4 regions of the Agrobacterium sp. 22-210-1 genome follow, and region 1 is predicted to be linked to each of the others. Evidence: predicted binding sites of a transcription regulator. Region 1 holds the regulator's gene; each other region holds the start of a gene.

Region 1 (4,638 bases):
GAGCAGGTGCTCCGCGCGCATGGCCTGCAGCAGATCGCCCGAAGGAACCTTCGCCTTGATGCCCATCAACAGGCCTTCGCCACGAATTTCCTCGATTACATCAGGATAGCGGTCCTTGAGCGATGCCAGTCCCTGGCGGAAGACCAGCGCGACATCACGAACCTTTTCCAGAAAACCGTCGGCCAGAACGACATCCAGCACCGCATTGCCGACCGCCATTGCCAGCGGGTTGCCGCCATAGGTGGTGCCATGCACACCGGCCGTCATGCCGGAGGCGGCATCCGCTGTTGCAAGGCATGCGCCAAGCGGGAAACCGCCGCCGATACCCTTGGCAACCGCCATGATGTCAGGCGCAACGCCGGTCTGCTCATAGGCAAACAGCTTACCCGTGCGGCCGACGCCCGTCTGGACTTCATCAAAAATCAGGAGAAGGCCGTGCTCGTCGCACAATCCACGCAGGATTTGCAGGAATTCCTTGCTCGGCGCGCGAATACCGCCCTCGCCCTGGATAGGCTCGATCAAAAGCGCGGCCGTCTCAGACGTGATGGCAGCCTTCAAGGCATCGACATCAGCGAAAGGAACCTGATCGAAACCTTCGACCTTGGGACCGAAACCCTCGAGATATTTCTGCTGGCCGCCGGCAGCGATCGTTGCCAGCGTGCGGCCATGGAACGCGCCCTCGAAGGTGACGATGCGGAATTTTTCCGGGTGGCCCTTTGAATAGTGATAACGGCGCGCGGTCTTGATGGCGCATTCCAGCGCTTCAGCACCGGAATTGGTGAAGAACACCTTGTCCGCGAAGGTTGCTTCCGTCAGCCGTTTAGCGAGCTTTTCCTGTCCGGGCACTTCATAAAGGTTCGAGACGTGCCAGACCTTCTCGGCCTGCGCCTTAATTGCTTCCACGAGGTGCGGATGAGCGTGACCCAGCGAGTTAACCGCAACACCGGCTGCAAAATCCAGATATCGTTCGCCGCTCTCCGTGAACAGCCAGACGCCTTCACCGCGCTCGAAGCGCAGCGGGGCTCTTGCAAACGTATCGAACAATGGCGCGGCGGCTTCGGCCATGGCTGTATCACTCCTTGCGCGGATGCGCTGTCATAAGGTTGTCAATAGGCTCGCGAGGTTATCCCTCGCCTGAAAATCAAAAATGCCGCCTCGCGGCGGCAGGGGCACTATTGTCACTTCGTTTGCCGATGTCAACAAAAGTCCGCGTTTCCCGGGCTTCTCAAGCACTAGTAGGCGCCACCGAAGGAGGCCCAAGGTGTTGCCTTTCAGACTCAACGCACCAGCAAGTTGGGGAAAACCGGAAAATCGATTCCAGATGATTCCCGCGACTCTTGCCACGGAGTCGGGCTGGCACTAGGTTAATCGCTAATTACTAGACTGCATTGCGGCGGAACTAGTCACCTAAAATCCGGCAGAAACCACGCTCGCGGCGCGCCCGCGAGACGGAGAGGGATTCTGCCGAAAGATACGCGACAAGCGGAGAAGCGGCATGAACTGGACAGACGAGCGGGTCGAGAAACTCAAGAAATTGTGGGCCGAAGGACTGAGCGCCAGCCAGATAGCAGCGCAGCTGGGCGGTGTAAGCCGTAATGCCGTGATCGGCAAGGTCCATCGTCTCAATCTACCGGGACGCGTCAAGGCCGGCGGACCGGTCACTTCGGCACGCTCCGCGCCCAAGCGCACCGCGGCCCCTGCCCCGCGCGCGACAAATTTCACGGCACGCGTCAGCGCGGCGCCGGCCCGCACCATGAGCCGTTCGAACGCAGCAACGGCTCTTCATGAAGAGATCGATATCGAAACCGCGCAGGTTCTCGATTACGTTCCTTCCAGAAATGTAGTGACGCCGATTTCCCGTCGCTTGACGCTGACGGAACTGACCGAGCGCACCTGCAAGTGGCCGGTCGGTGATCCCTTGAAAGACGATTTCCACTTCTGCGGTTGCGAAGCGCTGGAATCCTCACCCTATTGCAAGTTCCATGCGAAACTCGCCTACCAGCCGGTCAGTGAGCGCCGCAAGGCTTGAGTGTTGCGGCACGCATTCAGCACTCAAAAACTACGGGCCTTCGGGCCCGTTTTTTTATGACAAATTCAGGCCGGTTCCGGAAAACAATCGCCGGTGGAATGTTCGGCCTTTCCTCCACGCCGCCCGGGCCAGGCACGTCCGGTTTAAACGGCATCTTTGGACGTGCCCTATCTCTTTGTTTTTACGTATTTTCCGGACGTAGAACCGCTTTACTGGAAATACTCTAGCCCACAATCCGCATGCGAACAGGCCGCCGATTGTCCATTCAAAAGGTCAAGGTGCCGTGTTTGGGAAAGGTTCAAAACCGAAAGGCCCGAAACCGGAATGGTGTCGGGCCTTTTGATTTTGGTCAGATGTTGTGCTGATTGAAGCTGCTGTTCGGCTTAGCTCAGGCTTCCATCGAATATCCAGCACCGCGAACGGTGCGGATGACATCCTGCATGTGCGAAAAATTGAGCGCCTTGCGCAGGCGCCCTACGTGAACGTCAACGGTGCGCTCATCCACGTAGATATCGTGACCCCAGACGCCGTCCAGCAACTGCGAGCGGGAGAACACCCGACCCGGAGATGTCATCAGGAATTCCAGCAGGCGAAATTCCGTCGGTCCGAGGCGCACTTCGCGGCTCTTGCGGTGAACGCGGTGGGTTTCGCGATCGAGTTCGATATCGCCGCATTTCAGCACCGATGAAAGAACCTCCGGGCGGGCCCGGCGTAGCATCGCCTTGACGCGGGCCATGAGTTCCGGCGTCGAGAATGGCTTGACGACATAATCGTCGGCGCCGGTGGCAAGACCGCGCACCCGCTCGCTTTCTTCACCGCGCGCTGTCAGCATGATGATGGGCAGGCGTTCGGTTTCGGGCCGCATTCTCAAGCGCCGGCACAGTTCGATGCCGGAAACACCGGGCAACATCCAGTCCAGGATAAGAAGATCCGGAATACGTTCCTGCAGCCTGATTTCCGCCTCGTCGCCACGGGGTATCGTGTCGACGTCGTATCCCTCAGCCTCGAGATTGTAACGAAGCAGGACGCTCAACGCTTCCTCGTCTTCCACAACTGCAATCTTGGGCACCATATACTAACTCCGCAAGCTTCTGCCTGTCTGTTATTCGGTCACCGAACCGAGTGTGTTGGAACTATCGTCCTTCGGACGCTCACCCTCCGGCTGGCTGCCGGTGGCCATGTAATAGATTGTTTCAGCGATATTCGTCGCATGATCGCCGATACGCTCGATGTTCTTGGCGCAGAACAGAAGATGTGTGCAGGTGGTGATGTTGCGCGGATCTTCCATCATGTAGGTCAGAAGCTCACGGAAGAGCGACGTGTACATGGCGTCGATTTCTTCGTCCCGTTCACGAATGGCGTTGGCTTTCTCGGCAGAACGCGTGGAATAGACGTCGAGTACTTCCTTGAGCTGCACCAGCGCCAGTTCCGACAGATGTTCGAGACCGCGGGCGAGCTTGCGCGGCACGCCGGTGCCGGCAACCGCGATAACGCGCTTGGCGGTGTTCTTGCCGAGATCGCCAACGCGCTCGAGATCGCCGGCAATACGCAGCGTGCCGATGATTTCGCGAAGATCGGCCGCGACAGGCTGCCGTCTGGCGATGGTGACGATGGCCTTGTCGCCGATCTCGCGCTCGGAATGGTCGAGGATCGCGTCGTCGGAAATGACCTTCTGCGCAAGCGCAGCGTCGGAATTGACCAGTGCGCGCACGGCGTCGGCGCACATCTGCTCGGCCAGACCGCCCATTTCGGCGATGCGGCGCGTCAGGAACTTCAATTCCTCGTCATAAGCGGACAGAATATGCGAATGGGTCGTTGTCTGTGTCATGGTCTAATCCTCCGGCTTGGCCTTCATGCACGTGCACGCCAACGGGGCACGGCAAAGGCACCAGTCTTGTTCGGTTTCGATAAAGCGCCGGCCGGAAATCAGCCGAAGCGGCCCATGATGTAATCCTGCGTACGCTGGTCGTCCGGATTGGTGAACATCTTGTCCGTTTCGTTTTCTTCGACAAGATGACCAAGATGGAACATGGCCGTACGCTGGGAAACACGCGCTGCCTGCTGCATGGAGTGCGTGACGATGACGATCGTAAAGTTGGCGCGCAGTTCGTGGATCAGTTCCTCGACCTTGGCGGTTGCGATCGGATCGAGCGCCGAGCAGGGTTCATCCATCAGGATCACTTCCGGGCTGACGGCAACCGCGCGCGCAATACACAGACGCTGCTGCTGACCACCGGAAAGGCCGGTACCGGATTCCTGCAGACGGTCTTTCACCTCGTTCCACAGGCCGGCCTTCTGCAGGCTCTGTTCAACGATCTGGTCCATATCCGCCTTGTTACGGGCAAGGCCGTGGATGCGCGGACCGTAGGAGATGTTCTCGTAAATCGTCTTCGGGAAGGGGTTCGGCTTCTGGAACACCATGCCGACGCGGGCGCGCAATTCCACGACGTCGATCGCCTGATCGTAGATATCGTCGCTGTCGAGGGTGATCTTGCCGGTGACCCGGCAGCCATCGATCGTATCGTTCATGCGATTCAAGGTACGCAGGAATGTGGATTTACCGCAACCGGACGGACCGATGAGCGCAGTGACCGTGTTTTCGCGGACAT
Region 2 (4,638 bases), on a different contig from region 1:
CTGTTTGCCGATGCGCTTTTCCATGGCCTGCAGCAGCGGCTTTTCAATTTTCATTTTCGGGTCAAGCGCGTCGATGCTCTCGCGCACCTCTTCGCCATAATGCAGCGTCCACAGGATGATGCCCTTGCCTGAAGGCTCCAGCAGAACGGCCCGTTCCCGGCGGTAGAGCACCAGCCGTGCAATGCCGTACACGCCGTTGGCCGTCATGGCTTCGCGAATGACGCTGAAGGCCTCGGTGCCGATCTTGTCTTCAGGGCGCAGGAAGTGCGGGCGGTCATACCAGATCCAGTCGATCGAGCCCTTCGGTACGAAAGTCCTGATATCGATCGTCCGGGTACTTTCCAGCGCCACGGCATCGATCTCTTCGTCTTCCAGCAGCACATAGTCGTCCTCGGCGCGGGGAAACCCCTTCAACTGGTTTTTTACTGCTACAGGCCGATGAGTGATGCTGTCGACATAGCGGCTTTCGACACGGTTGCCGGTTTTGCGATTGAGGATGTGGAAGGTATATTTGTTACCCTCGGTCGTCGCTGGTGTCAGCGAGACGGAGGCCGTCACCAGCGACAGCTTCAGATAACCCTTCCAGAAAACCTGCCGTGCCATTGTCCGCGATCCGTTTCGCCGTTGATCTCCCGGATCAAACTTCCGCGGGGCGGTATTTGTTCCGGGCGAATGGCAAACGGGCAGGGGAGCCTGTCAGCCGAGCAGCGAGGTCAGCCCGTAGACGGCGGCGGAAATCAGTGCCGCAGCCGGCATGGTGACGATCCATGCGATGACGATGTTGCCGGCAAGCCCCCAGCGCACGGCCGAAACCCGGCGGGCAGCCCCCACGCCAACGATGGCGCCGGTAATCGTGTGGGTGGTGGAGACCGGAATTCCGAGCCATGTCGCGCCGAACAATGTCAGTGCGCCGCCGGTTTCGGCGCAGAAACCCTGCATCGGGTTCAGCCGGGTGATCTTCGAGCCCATGGTATGCACGATGCGCCAGCCGCCGAACAATGTGCCGAGCGCCATGGCCGACTGGCAGGAAATTACCACCCAGAACGGCACGTAGAAACTTTCGCCCAAATGCCCCTGGCTGAATAGCAGCACGGCGATGATGCCCATGGTCTTCTGCGCGTCGTTGCCGCCATGGCCGAGCGAATAAAGCGAGGCGGAGATGAACTGCATGACACGGAAGGTGCGATCCACCGCAAAGGGTGTCTGCCGCACGAACAGCCAGGAAACGGCGAGCACCAGCAGCAACGCCAGGAAAAAGCCGATGGCCGGCGACATGAAGATGGCCCCGACAGTTTTCAAGAGGCCCGACCAGACGATGGAATTAAAGCCCACTTTCGCAAATCCGGCACCGACGAGGCCGCCGATCAGCGCGTGTGACGAACTGGAAGGAATGCCGAAAATCCAGGTGACGATGTTCCAGACGATCGCGCCGATGAGGGCGGCAAAGATAACCTGCGGCGAAACGATGGCCGGATCGATGATGCCGGTGCCGAGCGTTTCCGCCACATGCAGCCCGAAAAACAGGAAGGCGATGAAATTGAAGAACGCCGCCCAGGCAACCGCATATTGCGGGCGCAATACGCGGGTGGAAACGATGGTGGCGATGGAATTTGCAGCGTCATGGAGACCGTTCAGGAAATCGAAGAACAGCGCGATGGCGATAAGGCCGACAAGCAGCGGCAGGGCAAGTGCGACATCCATCAGACGTTCTCGATAACGATGCCGCTGATCTCGTTGGCCACATCCTCGAAGCGGTCGACGACCTTTTCGAGTTCGCCGTAGATCTCGCTGCCGATCAAATAGGCCATGGCGTTACCGGCCGCACCGTGGCGGCGGAAAAGGTCTTTCAGGCCCTGATCATGAAGCTCATCGGAGCGGCCTTCGACGCGGGTGACTTCTTCGGCAATCGCCGACAAGCGCTGCGCATTGGTGCCGACCTTTTCCAGAAGCGGAATGGCTTCGGCGATCAGGCTTGCCGCACGCACGATCTCGTGTCCCATCTCCTTCATCAGCGGGTCGAATTCGCCCTGTTCGAAGAGGCGGATGGTCTTCACCGTCTTGTGCATCATGTCGATGGCGTCATCCATGGACTGGATGAGGTCCTTGATGTCGCCGCGATCAAAGGGGGTGATGAAGCTGCGCCGCACCGCAAGCAGCACATCGCGGGTAATGTCATCCGCCTGATCTTCGAGGGCAACGATAAGGTCGCAATTCTTCTCGACGTCGATGCCGCTCAACAGTTGATCAAGCGCACCTGCCGCCTTGACGACTGTTTCGGAATGTTTGCTGAACAGGTCGAAGAAACGATCCTCGCGCGGCATCAGCTTGCGGAAAATGCTCATCATGCGAATTGGCCCTCAATGGCGCTATTTATGTTGTAGGGGGTAATTGTCATAAAACTGTCATAAATGCAGGCAGGGCATTGATGCAACCCGGAAAATCGGCACTATCAACGCAAATGAAATCTTCCAAGAAAAGCCGGAAAACCCGTCCGGTGCGCCCCCTGACACTGCTTCAGCAACTTGCTACCATTCCCGAAAAGCTCTTCACCGGCGCTTTCCGGCAGCAATATGCCGCCTTGTGTTTTCGCCACGGCGATAACGGAAATGATGTTGAAATCCTTCTCGTCACATCGCGCACCAGCCAGCGCTGGATCATTCCGCGCGGATGGCCGATGAAACGCAAGAAGCCGCATGAGGCGGCGGCCATCGAGGCGTGGGAGGAGGCGGGCGTGCGCGGCCGGGTGAGAAAGGCAGCCATTGGCCGCTACACCTATCTGAAGATGCTCGACAATGGCGATGTCGTCCCGTGCATGGTCGATGTGTTTCAGATCGAGGTGACGGGTGCGGAAACGAGTTTCAAGGAACGCGGCGAACGCCTGGTTGAGTGGGTCCGTCCGGATGAGGCAGCGAGGCGCGTTCGGGAAATCGAACTGAAATCATTGCTGGTTGATTTCAAACCCAAGGGCAAAAGGAAAGACGGGGCGGGTGAGAGACCCTGACAGGTCGCCGTGTTCTCCGTGAACAGAGCCTGGACCCTGTGCCGTAATGTCTTTGCAACATGGCATACTCAATTTTGCCGGATGAATTTCATCAGGTGCATTATGCGTTTATGTCGTGCCGCCATGCGGCTTCTTGGCCGCTACATCCATCCCATCATCGTGTTTGCCGTGCTTCTGGCAGGGCCGGCCACCATACTTCTGCTCCGGTAAGAACCGTTGCCCCATTGACGGGAAAAGCATTGCTGCCTCTCCCGTCAATGACCGGTTTTCAGAAAACCAAGGGGTTTCAGCCGGGCTGCGCCTCGCGGGTTTGGGCGGAGTGATCGGCCGTGCCCGCTTTTCCAGCCTCATCCGGTGCTTTTGGCAAAAGGTGGGCGAAACGCCTCGTGATGCTGTCGATATAGGACAGGATGGTTGGCACGACGATCAGGGTGAGGAGGGTGGAGCTGATGAGGCCGCCGACCACCGCATGCGCCATCGGCGCGCGCTGCGCACCGCCACCGCCGATGGCGAGCCCAAGCGGAATCATGCCGAAGATCATTGCAAGCGTTGTCATGATGATCGGCCGGAATCGGATGACACCGGCGTTCGCCAGCGCTTCGTTAAGGGAAAGCCCGCGTTTCCTCTCCCTGTTGGCAAAATCGACCAGCAGGATGCCATTCTTGGTGACGAGGCCCATCAGCATGATGAAGCCGATCAGCGAAAACATGTTGATCGTGCTGCCGGCCACCATCAGCCCCAGAAGGACGCCGGCCAGCGAGAGCGGCAAAGAGGCCATGATGGCGAGCGGTTGCAGGAAACTGCCGAATTGCGAGGCAAGCACGATGTAGATGAAAATAACCGCCATGATGAGCGCCTTGACCATGTGGCCAATCGTCTCCTGCATGGTCTCGGCCTCGCCGCCAAAGCGGATGCGGTAACCATCCGGCAGATCGCGGGCAGCGGTCAGGCTCTGCAGGGCATTGGTCACATCACCTAGCGTGCGGCCGGCAATGTTGGCCGAAACCAGCACCTCGCGGCGATTGTCGATGCGGCGGATTTCAGCCGGTGCCGGCGCAGTGCCGATCTCGGCCACCTGATCGAGACGCACCATCACGGGCGCGCCATTCGATGCCGTGCGACCGGTCGCGATCATCAATTCGCCGAGGGTTGCGGCATCGGAGCGCCGTTCGCCGGGAAGGCGCACGACGATGTCATAGCTGTTGCCGCCCGTATCCGTCCATTTCGACACATCTTCGCCACCGATGAGCGGAGAGAGGGCAGTGGCCAGATCTGCGCGGGAAATGCCGAGATCGCTCGCCGCCTCGCGTTTCAGACGGACGGAAAGGACCGAGGTCACGTTGCGGGCGCTGGAATTCACATCCACAAGGCCGGGGATCGTTTTCATATCCTCCACCAGACCTGCAGCTATTTTTTCAAGGACGGCGCGGTCGTCACCGAGGATGCTGAGCTGCACCGGGCTTTCACCGCCGCCAAGGCCGTTCTGAAGGATCGCGACCTCTATGCCTGGTACGGCTGACAGGCGCTTGCGGATCGGTTCAGCCAGCATCGCGGGCGTCTGCGTTCGCGCTTCCAGCGGCACCAGCCCCACCAGCACGGCGGCGCGCTGCTTGCCCGCCGCACCACCGGTGTTGATG
Region 3 (4,638 bases), 800 kb from region 1:
TGCATTGCGGCGGGTGGATTCACCCGCAGGTCCTGCAGGTCAATGGCTTGCCGAGGCATTTCAGGAACGCCTCGCGGCCTGTCCGAAGCATAAGGATTTCAATGGGATGCTTGCCGCGAACAAGCAAAGGGATATTGCTGTCGCCGCTGAGTGACATTGGCTATTGCATGTGGAGCGAGCGGGTGCCGCGAGCTTCTTCTCCCCGCCGGGGAGAAGGTCGCGGCAGCGGGATGAGGGGGAAAGGGTGCGGTCTATCGCTGGCGTTGCCCCCTCATCCGACCCTTCGGGCCACCTTCTCCCCCCCATGGGGAGAAGAAACGGGCGGTAACCTCGCGTTACACCACCACAGGGCCAATTGACGGCAACGAACGGTCTGCCTATACCTAACCACGGTCAGCAGTTCACCGAGGCATCGCCGTCCCGCAAGGGAAGCTAAACCTGCATCTCGAATAATTGACAGCACTTATCCCGTGCCTTGTCGGAAGCCGGCGATCAGCGACACCTCTTCGGAACGGCACGCGAGGATAAGTCATGCCACGTTCGATCCTTTCCATTGATATCGCCGATCTCTCGACCTTTGCCAAATCCGTTCGCGAACAGATCGGCAGGCTGGAGCGCCAGCCAAGCCATGTGGAGATGCTCAATCTTCTCAGCCGGGCCGCCGGGTTCCGCAATTTCCAGCATCTGCGCGCCGCGCGCACATCATCCGCCGAAAGCAGCCATCCGTCGCCGCAGACAATGCCAGCTGCCAATGAGGGCAGGGTGCTGAAGACCGCGCGGATTTTCGATGCCGCCGGCAGGCTGATGCAATGGCCTGCGCGTCGCTCCCAGCAGGAACTGTGCCTCTGGTACCTATGGGCGAAAATTCCCGCCGGGCGCAGTTTTTCCGAACGGGAATTCAGCAGCTTCCTGAATGATCTACATCTGTTTGGCGATGCCGCGATGTTGCGTCGCGACATGGTCGGCCTGAAGCTCATCCGCCGCAACCGCGATGGTAGCGATTACCAACGCATCGAGCAGAAGCCGCCGATGGAGCTGCCGCTGCTGTTGCGTATCGTGAAAGGCCGCGACTGAAGAAACACCCTCCCGGCGATGTTTCGCCGGGAGGGCTGCGGTCTTTAAAGAACCAGACGGAACTTTGCGAAACCTTCCGCACCGTCGCCGGCATCTTCGATCTTTGCGCCCTTGATGTCAGCCGCATAATGGCGGCCTTTCGGACCCGTCTCGAAGATTGCCGAGGTATTGGCCACCGGCGCAAACGACCAGTTGGCATCCGCGGACGGATTGATGGTGCCCTGATCGATGATATAGCGCACGATCACATCGCGGTTGGTGTCGGGCGCCACGAAGATCACCTTGTCGGCGGCGATATCCGGGAACTTGCCGCCGCCGCCGGCGCGGTAATTATTGGTGGCCACCACGAATTTCTGTTCGGGATCGATCGGCTTGCCGTTGAATTCAAGGTTCACGATGCGGTTGCTGTCGGGATTGACCGCCTTGCCATCCTTGTCGAACTTCGCCGGCTTGGAAATGTCGATCTGATAGGTGACACCGTCGATGACGTCGAAATTATAGGACGGGAAATCGGCGTTCAGCAGCGGTGCATCCTTCGCGCCGGCCTCGACCGTGTTGAACATGCCAGCCGACATCTCCAGCCAGTTCTTGACCTGCGCACCGTTGATCAGCACCGCCTGCACCGTGTTGGGGTAAAGATAGAGGTCGGCGACGTTCTTGATGGCAATGTCACCGGCGGGGACATCGGTATAATAATCCGCGCCGCCACGACCACCGGACTTGAAGGGGGCTGCTGCCGAAAGCACAGGCAGGTCCTTATATTGACCTTCCTTCAGCATGTCCTTGATGTACCAGGTCTGGGCGTTGGAGACGATCTGCACGGAAGGATCATCGGCCACCAGCGCGAAATAAGAATAGAGCGGGGCAGATGTCTTGCCGACCGGGCGGCGCACATAGGCGAGGGCTGCCTCGTGATCGGCCTTGGCCGCGGCGATGACTTCCGGCTTGTCCGTGAAGTCGGCAACGATCTTGCGGTTGTCATCGCGGTGATAGATTGGCCGTGCTTCAGAGGTGAAATCGACGATCTTCCAGCTCTTGCCGTCCTTTTCGAGCAGCAGGTCGATGAGGCCCATATGCGAACCCCAGAAACCGGCCATCACCGCCGGTTTGCCCAGGAGCGTGCCCTTGACCGCATCAACATCCTCTATGCCGTCCCAGGTCTTCGGACCGGGGAAGACGAGATGCTGGTGGCCGGTAAAGATCGCGTCGATGCCTTCGACGCCCGCCAGATAAAGTGAGGCGTTCTCCATGCGATCGCTCTGGCCCTTGCCGTCGATACCGGAATGGGAAAGGGCGATGACGATATCGGCGCCTTCTTCCTTCATGGCGGGAACCCAGGCCTTGGCCGCCTCGACGATGTCGCGTGTCTGGGCCTTGCCCTCGAGGTTCTTGGAATCCCACATCATGATCTGCGGCGGCACGAAGCCGATGATGCCGACTTTGACCGGGCTGGTGACGCCCCCGCCGTCGCGGATCTGCTTTTCAAGAATGATATAAGGCTTGAAGAACAGCTCGTCCTGCTTGGGGTCCGACGCCAGCTGACCCTTGGTTAGGTTGGCGCAGACGAAGGGGAAACCGGCGCCGGCCAGCGTGTTCGACATATAGTCGAGGCCGTAATTGAATTCGTGGTTGCCGAGCGTGCCGCAATCATAACCCAGCACGTTCATGGCATTGATCACGGGGTGCTTGTCGCCGGCCTTCATGCCGCGCTCATAGGCGATGTAATCGCCGAGCGGATTGCCCTGCAGGAAGTCACCATTATCCACCAGCATCGAGTTTCCGGCCTCGGCGCGGATGGCACCGATGATCGAGGCAGTGCGCGCCAGACCCATCGTGTCGTTCGGCTTGTCGGCGTAATAATCATAGGGAAAGACGTGGACGTGGATATCAGTCGTTTCCATGATGCGCAGATGCGCCTGATTGGCAGAGGCGCGGGCGGCGAAGGGGTGCAGCAGCACCAGCGCCGAAGAGGCCGCAATGCCGCCGAGCAGCGAACGGCGGGTGATGGGGTGGAGAGCGAGAAGCGGCGACATGGGAACTCCTTCGGATGAAGCTTGCTCTGTCTTGAGAAGCGGACAGGGTAGAAGCAATCGCCGAGGAGTCCATCACCAAAATGACAAGCCGGTGACAGATAGGTCCGTTTTCAACCGTTTGATAAATTTTTTGTCATTGGAGTGCGATGCACACGCTTCCACATCGGGGAATGCGCTCCTTCCGGGCAGCGCATTCCGGCTTTCAGGCAGAGAAGATCAGCGGGCAAGGGTCGGTTTCACTTCTTCATGGAAGAAGCGGAAATAGGAGGAGAGCTGCGCCAGCGTGTTGGTGGAAAGCTTCAGCTGCAGGCCGAGGCGGTTCTGGTGCTGCCATTGCACGACGCCTTCGATGAAGCCCAGATCCTCGCTCTGCACCTTGACCCGGCTGCCCTTGGCGGCAGCGAAAGGCCCATCAAGCTCGAGCGCCATGCCGGTCGCCGAGAGATCAAGGACGCGGGCTCTGGTCGACTGGCTGAAATAATGCACGGTCGCAAAAATCCTGGTCTTGCTGCGCGGCGCGGTGCGGGTCGCCATATTGAGGTTGTTTGCCATTTTGCTGCTCAAATCAATTGTTTCCGATACGGGCACAATAAGCTGTAAAAGTTTGAGACCCGTTTAGTTGTTCGGTTAAAATTCTAGACAATGCTGTGATTATGCTTTGGCGATACGGCACTGATAGCAATTGTTGCGGGCGGAACGGACATGCACATAAGCAACGTCAGCGCGCTCCAGAAGATGTCGTGCGCGAGACACGATCTCGCCCGTCGCCGTCACTGCGCCGGTGCCATAGACGATGCGGTTGTCGGCGCCATATCCGCGCACGATATAATCCGGGCTGTTCAGCATCGGCGGAAGGGTCTCCGTTTGCGGGTAGCGCTCGCAGGCTTCGGCATGCAAAAACACAGGTCCCGTTTCCGCATAGGGCTGCAGCGACGGAAACGGCCGGTAGGCGAGGATCAGCATTCCTTCGCCTTCACCAATCTGGGAAAGACAATGGCGGCAGGGCATGCCTCCAGGAGAAACGCTCCGTTCCGGCGGGTTGCCATAGGCGTCCGCAGCTTCTGCCCGGAAGGCTTCGGCTTCATTAGCCGGCATTGCAATAAAGACGAGATCGGTCATGGCGGGCTCTTTCTGGTTTGGATCGGCGTTGCTTCTTTGCAGCTATGATCTCCAAACCGAGTGCTATCCACCCGATTCTTGACAGGTGATGCAACCAGCCCATTGCATGACTCGTTTGCATCGGGAATCAGTGACGCTCCTCGTTCCCGGAAGGTCTGATTTTATGTTGCGTCGTTTTCTGGCCGCCGTTCCGCTGGCTTTTGTTTCGTTGACGGCCCCGGCTCAGGCACAGACTGCCGCCGGTCTTGATGGCCTGTCCGACGACCAGTTGCAGCAGGCGGTCAATTTCGTCATCGGCAACGCGATCTTCTCGCTTTATCACGAGGGCGCGCGCATGCTGATTTCGGATTTCGGAACCGTGGAGACCGGCAGCGTGCAGGCCCCGGCCGACCAGCTGGCGGGCACGCTCATT
Region 4 (4,638 bases), on a different contig from region 1:
AACGACATGTGGGGACCGGGTCTCACCGTCGTCGATCCCGAATTGCAGAAGGTGGTGGACAAGCTGGCGCCAACGCCTGACGACGTGGTGCTGACCAAGTGGCGCTACAGCGCCTTCCAGCGTTCCGATCTTGCTGAGCGGATGAAAGGCTGGGGCCGCGACCAGATCATCGTCGGCGGCGTTTACGCCCATATCGGCTGCATGATGACGGCGGTGGAAGCCTTCATGAAGGATATTCAACCCTTCATGATCGGTGACGGCGTCGCCGATTTTTCCGAAGCCGAACACCGCATGGCGCTGCAATATGTGGCGACGCGTTGCGGCGTGGTGATCGACACCGCAAGCCTGACCGGTACCGAGCAGGCCACCGGCACCCGCGAATGGCTGAAAGCCCGCGTCCTGCAGATGGTTGAGGATGAAAGTGACATCGACCCCGACGAGAACCTCATCTTCTACGGCCTTGATTCCCTGCAGGTGATGAAGCTTGCCGGCGAGTTGAAGGAACGCGGCGTCACCGTCGGTTTCGATGAGCTAGCGCGTGTACCCACACTTTCCGCCTGGTGGACACTGATCGACGAAAAGCGGCTCGCAGCCTGAGCGGACGGACAAGATGACGCAACAGAGATTTACCGGGCGGCGTGTGCTGGTGACGGGCACGGCCCAGGGCATTGGTCGCCGCATCGCCGAACGTTTCATCGAGGAAGGGGCCGAAGTCATCGGCCTCGACCTTCTGGCCGGCACAGCGGAAGCACCCTTCCGCCAGATTGCCCTCGATATCACCGGCGCTGCGGCGGTGGAGAGCGTATGCAAGGCAATCGAAAGCGAATGGGGCGGTCTTGATATCCTCGTCAACGCCGCAGGCATTTTGCGTATTGGCGACAGCGAAAGCCTGACGCCGGAAGACTGGAAAGCCTGCATGGATGTCAATGCCGCAGGGCCGTTCTATCTGCTGCGGCAATGGGGTGGCGTCTTCAAACGGCAGCGGCGTGGCGCGATCGTCAATGTCGGCTCCAACGCCGCCGTGGTGCCGCGCATCGGCATGATGGCCTATTGCGCCTCCAAGGCGGCGCTGGTCAGCCTCAGCCATTGCGCCGCCCTTGAGCTTGCGCCCTATGGCGTGCGCTGCAACGTTGTCTCGCCCGGTTCCACCGATACGCCGATGCTGGCCGGTATGTTGAGCGATCCCACAGGCAAGGAACGGCTCATCGCTGGCCTGCCGGAGCAGTTCAAGCTCGGCATTCCGCTTGGCAAGATTGCAAGACCGGATGATATAGCCGACACAGTGCTGTTTCTCGCCTCCGATCAGGCTGGCCACGTGACGATGCAGCAGATCGTGGTCGACGGCGGCGCAACGCTCGCAGCCTGATCCGGCCGGCCGAACGAGGGACAGATATGGCGATCGTGCCGGCATTGCATCGCGAGACTGTTTCCGGCGACCCACCGGAAGCCGTCTGGCCATGGCCGGATGACAGCAGCGATTGCCATTGCCTCACCCTTCGTTACAGCCCCGACGACGAAACCGGTGCCAACATCACCCCTGCCCTGCCCGCGCAGCTGCTGCGGGCAGTGCCGAAACGCAAGGCGGAGTTTTTGGCGGGACGCAAATGTGCGGCGGAAGCCATACGCCGCCTTACCGGCCACGCATTTTTTCCCGGAATGGGAGAGGACCGAGCGCCGATCTGGCCCGAAGGCGTAGTCGGCGCGATTTCTCATAGTAGTGATCGGGCAATTGCCCTTGCCGGCTCCGGCAGCAGGTTTCTCGGCATCGGCATCGATATCGAGAAACGCCTGACCGAAGAGGAAGCCAGCGACATCGCTTCGCAGGCCTTGACGACGCATGAGCTTCACAGCCTCGGCAACATTGTCGACCCGTTCATGACCGGGCTTATTTTTTCGGCCAAGGAGAGCCTGTTCAAGGCGCTTTATCCGACGGTAAAGCGGCTTTTCTTTTTCGAGGCGGCCGAATTATCCGCTTACGATGCGGATGGCTCAGGGTCGCTTCGCCTGACCGCCGACCTGAGCGGCGATTGGCTTGAGGGAACGGAGATTTCCTTCCGCTTTGGCCATTTCGAAGGCCTCCTGCTCACCCGTATCCTACTCCCGCAATGAGGGAAAAAGTGCAGATTCTGTTCTCATAAACTCATATTTAAAGCCGCTCCTCCCGTCATCCGTGTGAAATACTCAAACGGTACGCAGCTTGTTGGAATGATTCCAAACATGCAAACGGTGGAGACACGACATGACCGACATCGATACGAGCAAGCTGTCCTGGGACGAATGGGACGAACTGCAAAACCCGCCGCCGGCCGAAACCGATTTCGACCGCGTGGTCGAAACCGCGATTTCCCGCCGCGGTTTCCTCGGCGGTGTGCTGGCCTTCGGCTCGGCCGCAGCTGCCATGGGCACGCTCGGCAACCTGATGGCAAGCACTTCGGCCGAAGCGCAGGAAGCAGCAGCCGGCCGCTTCCCCTTCAAGCCGGTGGCCGCAGCAACCGACCACACCATCCATGTGCCGGAAGGTTATAGCTGGAAGCCGGTTGCCAAATGGGGTCAGCCGCTGTTCTCCAACGTTCCCGATCTCGACCCCGCCAAGGGCGTCAGCGTTGAGAATTCCGACAAGGTCTTTGGTGAAAACACCGACGGCATGGAACTCTTCATGGTTGGCGCTCATCAGCTGATCGCCGTCAACCATGAATACGTAAACCCGGAAATCAACCTGCCGCACACTGACAAGGGCAACCCGAAGACGGCCGACGACGTGAAGATCCTGCAGAACATGCAGGGCGTCACCGTCATGGAAGTCGCGGAAGGCAACGAGGGCTGGGAAATCGTTCTCGACAGCCCGTTCAACCGCCGTATCCATCACAACACGCCGATGAAGCTTTCCGGCCCGGCCGCAGGCTCCGACCTCGTCAAGACCGCCGCCGATCCTGATGGTATCAACTGTCTCGGGACCTTCAACAATTGCGGCGCCGGCCGCACGCCCTGGGGCACCTACCTCACCTGCGAGGAAAACTTCAACGGCTATTTCGGCACCGCAGATGCCGCCTTCAAGCTGCCGGATGATTACAAGCGTTACGGCATCGTCGCCGAGACGCGTTATGCCTATGAGAAGTTCGACGCACGTTTCGACGTCGCCAAGAACCCGAACGAGCCGCGCCGCGCCGGCTACGTGGTTGAGATCGACCCTTCGGACGCCTCCTCCACCCCGATCAAGCGCACTGCGCTTGGCCGCATCAAGCACGAAAACGCCGCCGTGGTGATTGCCCGTGACGGCCGCGTCGTCGTTTACATGGGTGACGACGAGCGTGGCGAATTCCTCTACAAATTTGTCTCCAACGGCATTTACGTGCCGGGCGGCGACACCTCGAAGCTGCTGGACGAAGGCACGCTTTACGTCGCCAAGTTCGCCGATGACGGCGCTGGAGAGTGGCTGGCGCTGACGCCTGAGACCACCGGCATGAAGATCGATGAAATCTGCGTCTTCACCCGTCAGGCCGCTTCCAAGGTGGGCGCAACGACGATGGATCGCCCGGAATGGGTCGCCATCAACCCGGTCGCCATCGAAGCCTATTGCGCGCTGACCAACAACAGCCGCCGCGGCGAAATGAAGGACGGCAAGCTGCGCGCCAATGCTGGCGGCGACGCCATGGCGATCAACGCCGCCAACCCGCGCGAAAAGAACGAATACGGCCAGATCGTGCGCTGGTATCCGGAAAATGACGACCATGCCGACGGCAAGTTCAAGTGGGACCTGTTCTGCATGGCCGGCAACCCTTCCGTTCACAAGGACGCCTTTGCGGGTTCTTCGAACATCAACGAAGGCAACATGTTCAACTCGCCCGACGGCATGATGTTCGATAGTACCGGCCTGCTCTGGATCCAGACCGACGGCGAGGACAGCAATGAAGGCAACTTCGCCGGCCAGGGCAACAACCAGATGCTGGCGGGCGACCCGGCCACCGGCCGTATCGAGCGCTTCCTGACAGCACCGAAGGGTTCCGAAGTCACCGGCCAGACATGGTCCGGCGACAAGCGCACCCACTTCGTCGGCATCCAGCACCCCGACGCGCCCTTCCCGGACGGCGAAGGCAAGTTGCCGCGCTCGGCCGTCATCGCCATCAAGCGTGACGACAACGCGCAGATCGGCTGACGCAGAGGCACAAGAGAACCGGATCGCGGCAAAACGACGATCCGGTTCCATCATTGAAAACGCCGTGCGCCCAAAGGACGCACGGCGTTTATTCCATCAAGAAAATCAGAAAACGTTCCGGTGCACATCGCTCATGGCGCGGCGCAGGTCATCTACTGCGGACGCCGTCTGTCCCGGTTCATCGTTGAGCGCGGGCGGCATTTTCCAGCCGGGATCGATGCCTTCCATATTCGGCAATTCATGGGCGATACCCTTGTGGCAATCGATGCAGGTGGCCTTGCCCGTCAGCAGATATTTGGAATGAATGTCTGCGGCACGCTGCGTCTGCTTGGTAAAGTCCATGGCGGCGGAGGAATGACAGTTGCGGCATTCGAGGCTGTCATTGGCCTTCAGGCGCGACCATTCATGCTGGGCAAGCTCCAGCCGCTTGTCGAGGAACTTCTTGCGCGTATCGATGGTGCCGAAAATCTTGCCCCAGACCTCCT

What was found. Region 1 encodes PhoB, which activates phosphate uptake and scavenging genes when phosphate is short. Its sites were predicted from a motif close to TGTCATNNANCTGTCAT; they were not measured.
Region 2: a site for PhoB is predicted at 2,390-2,406, ahead of ACQZ5F_RS21345 (DUF47 domain-containing protein). Genes of this name have one in related genera too.
Region 3: a site for PhoB is predicted at 3,188-3,204, ahead of ACQZ5F_RS07240 (bifunctional 2',3'-cyclic-nucleotide 2'-phosphodiesterase/3'-nucleotidase). Genes of this name have one in related genera too.
Region 4: a site for PhoB is predicted at 2,163-2,179, ahead of ACQZ5F_RS20295 (PhoX family protein). Genes of this name have one in related genera too.

The regions. Positions count from the first base shown of each region.
Region 1 covers NZ_JBNWCI010000001.1:2,238,612-2,243,249, forward strand. Annotated here, with positions in the region: gene ACQZ5F_RS11245 (aspartate aminotransferase family protein) at 1-1,065, opposite strand, end outside; gene ACQZ5F_RS11250 (GcrA family cell cycle regulator) at 1,496-2,029, shown strand; gene phoB (phosphate regulon transcriptional regulator PhoB) at 2,418-3,101, opposite strand; gene phoU (phosphate signaling complex protein PhoU) at 3,132-3,857, opposite strand; gene pstB (phosphate ABC transporter ATP-binding protein PstB) at 3,956-4,638, opposite strand, start outside.
Region 2 covers NZ_JBNWCI010000003.1:657,941-662,578, forward strand. Annotated here, with positions in the region: gene ku (non-homologous end joining protein Ku) at 1-603, opposite strand, end outside; gene ACQZ5F_RS21340 (inorganic phosphate transporter) at 697-1,701, opposite strand; gene ACQZ5F_RS21345 (DUF47 domain-containing protein) at 1,701-2,345, opposite strand; gene ACQZ5F_RS21350 (NUDIX hydrolase) at 2,459-3,001, shown strand; gene ACQZ5F_RS21355 (efflux RND transporter permease subunit) at 3,288-4,638, opposite strand, start outside.
Region 3 covers NZ_JBNWCI010000001.1:1,436,576-1,441,213, reverse strand. Annotated here, with positions in the region: gene ACQZ5F_RS07250 (LysR family transcriptional regulator) at 1-154, shown strand, start outside; gene ACQZ5F_RS07245 (DUF2087 domain-containing protein) at 532-1,074, shown strand; gene ACQZ5F_RS07240 (bifunctional 2',3'-cyclic-nucleotide 2'-phosphodiesterase/3'-nucleotidase) at 1,119-3,107, opposite strand; gene ACQZ5F_RS07235 (PilZ domain-containing protein) at 3,324-3,659, opposite strand; gene ACQZ5F_RS07230 (DUF1203 domain-containing protein) at 3,759-4,226, opposite strand; gene ACQZ5F_RS07225 (DUF4344 domain-containing metallopeptidase) at 4,390-4,638, shown strand, end outside.
Region 4 covers NZ_JBNWCI010000003.1:422,756-427,393, reverse strand. Annotated here, with positions in the region: gene ACQZ5F_RS20310 (isochorismatase family protein) at 1-597, shown strand, start outside; gene dhbA (2,3-dihydro-2,3-dihydroxybenzoate dehydrogenase) at 611-1,366, shown strand; gene ACQZ5F_RS20300 (4'-phosphopantetheinyl transferase family protein) at 1,393-2,109, shown strand; gene ACQZ5F_RS20295 (PhoX family protein) at 2,240-4,153, shown strand; gene ACQZ5F_RS20290 (cytochrome c3 family protein) at 4,259-4,638, opposite strand, start outside.